One region of the Brevibacillus sp. BC25 genome, then DNA from elsewhere that is predicted to be linked to it. Evidence: predicted binding sites of a transcription regulator. Region 1 holds the regulator's gene; the other holds the start of a gene.
What was found. The regulator LexA, encoded in region 1, represses DNA repair genes until DNA is damaged. The targets are predictions, from matches to a motif close to CGAACATATGTTCG.
Positions count from the first base shown of each region.

Region 2: a site for LexA is predicted at 1,295-1,308, ahead of PMI05_RS07800 (ImmA/IrrE family metallo-endopeptidase). Genes of this name have one in related genera too.

Region 1 is NZ_AKIX01000028.1:61,997-65,204, reverse strand. It holds gene PMI05_RS06500 (DUF4269 domain-containing protein) at 1-438, opposite strand, end outside; gene PMI05_RS06495 (DUF456 domain-containing protein) at 547-1,032, shown strand; gene lexA (transcriptional repressor LexA) at 1,083-1,706, opposite strand; gene PMI05_RS06485 (LysM peptidoglycan-binding domain-containing protein) at 1,869-2,207, shown strand; gene PMI05_RS06480 (DUF896 domain-containing protein) at 2,284-2,481, shown strand; gene crcB (fluoride efflux transporter CrcB) at 2,578-2,943, shown strand; gene PMI05_RS06470 (UvrD-helicase domain-containing protein) at 2,982-3,208, shown strand, end outside.
Region 2 is NZ_AKIX01000028.1:303,032-306,239, forward strand. It holds gene PMI05_RS07785 (AAA family ATPase) at 1-83, opposite strand, end outside; gene PMI05_RS07790 (hypothetical protein) at 158-469, opposite strand; gene PMI05_RS07795 (DUF2716 domain-containing protein) at 675-1,145, opposite strand; gene PMI05_RS07800 (ImmA/IrrE family metallo-endopeptidase) at 1,323-1,802, shown strand; gene PMI05_RS07805 (hypothetical protein) at 2,075-2,869, shown strand; gene PMI05_RS07810 (hypothetical protein) at 3,012-3,208, shown strand, end outside.

The DNA of each region.
Region 1 (3,208 bases):
TTGCTTCAGAGCTCTGATATGTTGGTACGCATCCAAGCCTCCTATGTCTAACAGTCGTTCTTCGATGTCCATATGACGATAGGCGTTTTGCTTTTCGACAGCTACCGGTTGAGCAAACAATTCAAACCAAAAGTCAGCTGTGAAAAACGAAATAACGCACGTGGGAGTACTTTTTACATCTAGGTGTGTCACTTCAAATCCGGGCAAGCAGCCAAATGCTGTACGAACTGCCTGCACAAACTGTTCCAGATCATGACTCTCGCAAATAATGTCCAGATCGCTTTGCTTGACGTCAATGTCTAATGGGATGGTTCCGGCAAGCACTGGACGATAATCGGATAGTACCTCCATGATGTGCGTCTGTTGAATCGCTTCCCACGCCGCTTTTTGGCGCATCGTTCCTCTGCTCAAGTAAGAGAGATCATGCCAATTTCTCAAGAGACTACCTCCATGTCTACTTTCTTTTAAAATAGTTTAGACAAAAGTGAATAAGTACGCAACGAAATCGGTAATCACTCGTATACCTAGATGAAGGGAGTGTAGTAGATGGAAATATTTTTGTGGGTAGTGGTTGTGTTATTGTTCTTGCTAAGCATCGCAGGAATTTTTTTACCAGTTTTACCTGATACGATATTACTGTGGGCGGGCTTTTTGCTCTATCACTTTTTCATTGCAGATCCAGGAGCGGGATTGCCCGCATCCTTTTGGTGGGGAATGGTCGTTCTAAGTATTCTACTTTATGGTGCTGACTTGCTCACGAACATGTACTTCGTAAAAAGGTACGGAGGGTCCAAGTGGTCGTCCATTGCTGCTGCGGTTGGAATTATCCTCGGGATCTTCGTATTCCCACCGTTTGGTATGTTGATCTTGCCGTTCGTATTCGTCGTCCTCGTAGAGTTGATGGTGCAGAAGCAGTCGATGGAGCGAGCAGTGAAAGCGGGCGTAGGCTCACTGATCGGATTTTTGGGCAGTGCGGTCGTAAAAGTCATATTGCAAGTTACGATGATCATCTGGTTTTTTGTCGCCAGATAACATACGGAAAACGAAAAGGACAGCCGAGGCTGTCCTTTTTTACGTGGAAATTAGTGAATGAGTCGATATACACCGATGACTTTACCGAGAATGGTGACATGCTCCAGAATGATCGGTTCCATCGTGGCATTTTCCGGTTGGAGACGGAAGTGGTTCTTTTCTTTGAAAAATCTTTTGACGGTTGCTTCGTCTTCTTCTGTCATGGCTACGACAATGTCACCATTGTTCGCTACGTGCTGTTGGCGAACAATTACGTAATCTCCGTCGAGAATCCCGGCATCAATCATACTGTTCCCGGAGACGCGCAGCATATAGACCTTGTCAGAAGTCACGATATTGTCTGGAAGCGGGAAGTATTCTTCCACATCCTCAATGGCAGTGATCGGTTGTCCAGCGGTTACTTTTCCGATTACTGGCACACGGACGACAGAGTCTTCGAAATTGTCTTGAAAACGATCTTCATCTGATAGCAATTCGATGGCGCGAGGTTTGGTAGGATCTCGACGAATGAGGCCTTTTTTCTCTAAGCGTGCCAAATGCCCATGTACCGTTGAGCTGGAAGCTAGTCCAACAGCCTCCCCAATTTCACGTACAGAAGGAGGATATCCTTTATCACGAACTTCCTTTCGTATGAACTCGATGATGGCTTGTTGTCTACTCGATAATTTTGACATAGAAAGACACCCCTGATTTCTCGAACATATTTTCCTATATTATACCATGGGAGCTTGCGTTCGACAAACATAAGTTCGATTCTTTGTTGACATGAACATATGTTCTCATTTATCATGAGGTTACAAGTGATCAGAACGTATGTTTGTGAGGAGGCCATTATTATGAATTCATCGACAGAACAAAATCGTTTCGAGAAAAAAGAAGAACGTCGTGTTCGTTTTGGTATCACGAGAGGACAAGCTCTCTTGTTTCTTATTACATTTACTCTCTTTTTTTACTTATTGACCGAACTAGTGTTTGCTTCTTCGCCAATGGAGGAGCCACAAGGTATAGAAGTAACCGTACAATCTGGAGATAGCCTATGGTCGTTAGCTGTTCAATACAATGCAGATCAGCATATGGATGTTCGCGACTATATAATAGAAATTAAAGATGCGAACGGTTTAGAGAGCAACAGGATTTACCCAGGTCAGACTCTCATCCTTCCTGATACTCCGTAAGTGTTCGGCTGTCTTGCGGGATCATTCGAATGTGGTATAATGAAGCGGCACTACTACAGAGTGGGAGGAACCAGCAGTGGTATCTGACGCAGAAATTAAACGCATTAACGAATTGGTCAAAAAATCTCGCGAAGAAGGTTTGACCGAAGAGGAAAAGCTCGAACAAAAAGCATTGCGCCAAAAGTACATTGACGCTGTTAAGCTTTCATTGAGAGCAAATTTGGATTCCATCCGTTATGTGGAAGACCTTGAAGAAAATAAACCAAAACAGTAAGATAACAATTACTGATACGACAGACATCCTCGCTTGACGCTAGGGTGTCTTTTTCTGTGACATACATAACGCTTTGATATTCAGGGAGGGAAAGCGATGGCGTGGATAGCTGTGGCGGTTGGAGGAGCAGTTGGCTCACTTTTGCGCTACCTATTGTCTTTGCTTGCGAATCAGCCGGGATGGCCGTGGGGAACTTGGATCGCCAATGTTTGTGGATCTTTGATCATCGGCATCTTGTTCGTGCTGGGGAAAGAACGTGGCATTTTATCTCCGACACTCTATCTTTTATTTGCAACGGGGGTTATGGGAGGATTTACGACGTTCTCTAGCTTCTCCTTGGAAGTGGTCTCTTTTTGGGGAGAAGGTCAGCTGTTGCGTGGCACTTTGTACGCTCTTCTCAGTTTGGGAGTCGGACTACTTTCTTGTGCGGTTGGAATATGGTTGGCTAGGCAATGGTCCTAATACGTCCAATGACACGATACATGTGAGGGGGAATGAATGTGAGTACACAGCATCGTGATTATGAATGGGAACAAAAAAAGCTGGATGAAACAATTTCAGCGATCGACGAAGAAATGGAGCAGCTTCGCAATGATATTCGCGAGGCAACAGATGACTATGTGAAACAGGTCGTTAACTATAATAAGGCTAAGGATTTACGCTACCTCGAAGATCAGGGTCGAGAGAAGCCTTATTTCGGTAGAGTGGATTTTTTGAAAGATGAAAT
Region 2 (3,208 bases), 240 kb from region 1:
ACCTGGTCATCTGGAAAAGTAAGGCTTAAGTTACGTTCGGAACCTTTAAAACCATTTACTTTTACATGTGCTATTCGAATCAATATAATTACCTCCACAAAAACTTGATCCATTTCAACTGTTTACATTCTTTAACATGACTCAAAAGATTCGTTGCTTAACCACCAATAATTCCTCTTATTTCATCTAGTTTTTTCTGACTCTCTTTATACCTAGAGTAAAGATGGCTAACTAAATCATCAATTTCTTGTATTATCTCTTCTCTTTCTGTTCCATTAACTGTTTGCAGTTTATTTAATCTACCAGTTATCATTCTCTTTATTCCAAGAGAACTCCGTTCGCCAGCTGCATGAACTTCTACGTAAATTTCCCAGTAATCATAGTTTGGAAAATCCTCTTCCCAAATTTTCGAGATCTGTTTACCCTCTCGAGCTAGTCTAATAATTTTTTCAGAATCTCTTTGATCCATTATGATCCCTCCAAGAAGTAGTTAATGTAGCTACAGTACTATTCGATAAATAATTCTAAATACCTACACCATTCTGCCGACATAAAACGACAAAACCTCCTGATCAGTGATCAAGAGGCATAGTAATAAGCTTGTAAAAAGAATGTTGAACCATACAGCTGCCTTTAATTTTGTTTTAGATATACGCACTAATTAGAGTAATACTTCATCGTTTACTGCACATTATCTTCCCAATTATAGTTGGTCTATTGGTTTCAAACTGATGAATCAGTTCTTCTCCAAAAATGCTAATTGATTGTTCCCAAGGATGCCCTAAATATCCCCACTTAAAATCTTTATTCAAAAAGAAGTAATAGTCACCATCTGGGTAAAACCCTATCCTTGCATTGCCATTCTCTAAATGCGGATTGTAGTGGTACGATGTGTGGTGCCAATCCAGTGCGTAGATGTATTCGTCAGACCCAGTTACCGCTCTAAAGTTGGTAATGCACTTTTCCTCCAGATCATCGATATCGTCATCCGTATATTCAGTAATATCAAAAGTAACAAAAGGTACCGGTAAACGATAGGAAGGCCAATCACTGCTATGGACACTAGGTTTGAAATTGAAATCCTTATAAAAATTATCCCAAACCAGACCATATTGCTCATGCGACAATGGAATCCAATTGTCCATTTTTATCTCCTCTGAATTTATTTTTGATCCATTCATCTATTCCTGTGCCTATCACGGACCAACTAATTCCCGTAGCAGTTAATCTTCAAAAATTATACATTGTTTTTAGAATGGAAAATAGTCTCAGCATCTGGTAAAATACACCCACAAGAACAAACGTTCCCAAGAGGTGATCTGATGAAATTGTCCTACTCTCCTACCTCACTTGAATCCTGGATAAGCCACTTTTACAGAAAACTTGGGATAAAAACACCTGACGAATTAGACGAGCAGCGTATTGCAAGATCACTAGGCATCCATCTTTTTTATAAAGAGATCCCATCAATGTCATATGAGTACGGCCGTTTCAAAAGTATAACGATAGACAAACGACTCCCTTCACTTGTGCAAAGGGAGCACTTTTACCATGAGCTATGCCATATCCTTCGTCACTCAGGACGCCAACTAATGATGCCCGCTTCCTTTCGTGAGCTACAGGAATGGGATGCAAGGAATTTTACAAGGTATGCTGCGCTGCCACTCCATATGATTGCTGCTTATGATTTCAAGCAGCCTGATATTTTAGACATTTTATCGGACCACTTTAAAGTGACACCGCAACTATGCGGAGCACGATTACAAAAAATGCATGATAGATTAAAACTTGCTGTAGACTAACTTTCCCCTGCTTAAATAGCAGGTTTTTTCATTTTTCGCCATTACTTAAAAGTAAATATGGTAATATTCCTGATTTTCGACATAATACGACGGATTTTTTACCTATAAAACATTATTATACGTGTAACTACTAAAATATGCCTATTCTAAGAGGAATGCTTATGGACCTATCAAAGCTTATGTCAGATGCAACAATAATACGGTTCTTAATCCCTATTGTTCTAATGATCTGTAATAATCACACCATTTAGATAATTGAAAGGTTGACCCGAATGACTAGTACGGAATTACTGAATTTATTTGATAAACTGGGTTTACCGACCTATATTACAAGTGCAGTAGTTATTGTCTTATTTATGATTTACAAATTCGATGTGTTAACACTCTTTTCAGCTAGTAGCATTGAATTACGGTTACTAACTAAAGAGCAACGTATCACAAATAAAATATTCACCTTTATTCTAACCAACATGATGCTTGCCCTTCTCACAAGTGTTTTGGTTATGGTATATATCGAATACGATTTATTGTTAGGCGATATGAATCAAGTTTTATTTAGTGTTCTTTTTTTCGTATCTACAATGCATACCAGTCTTGCTTACATAATAACGGAGACATCAAGCTTAAACTCACTAAGAAACAACAAGACTTTCCGCATAGTAAGTATAGTCTTGGTTTTTTGCACCTTTCCATATTTGAGTCTAATTATTACTCCTATTACTGCTGAGGCTGTCCAGCAACAAAACGGTATGAGTTTTAAAATTTTTACCACAATGTTCTTAACTGCAAATATCTTTACACCACTTTATTTTTTTTATTTCATTATCATTAACAAGATGATGGTCCCAAAAAAGGCTTACTACATAGAAATGAATGCTTCCAGTTCACCATTATCAATTATTTATCCTAACTCATCACCATCAGTACAAATTGAGAAATGGTACCTAATTCATCCTATTAATAAAGATCAATTATTATTGGCAGAAGATTCGAATTTGGTTCTCGCCAAAAAGGTAAAACTAATCGCTAGAACTGAGCTCACTCAATATGTGGTTAAGATTGAATGAAAATATGCAATCAAATAAAATGCTCTAAATTTAAGTTCATGGAGCACTTTTCACCAAAGAAGTCTGTACTTCAATAAGTTTTTAGAGCATTTCAAAGGATAAAATGCAGTATTTCACCATAAAATTTGAGGAGTGATATGCTTTGATGATATACAATGACCTCGAAGATTTCAAAAAAACAAACCTATTGTTTTTTTTAGATAAGGCTGGACTTCATGAACTGAATAAATTAAAAGTTCAATTTCATGTTAAACCTGGAAGATCATCTAAAGATTTCAAAAACAATGTAGTTGATGCTCTGTTTTTAGATCAAATTCCTCTTACTTTTTTTATCGAATG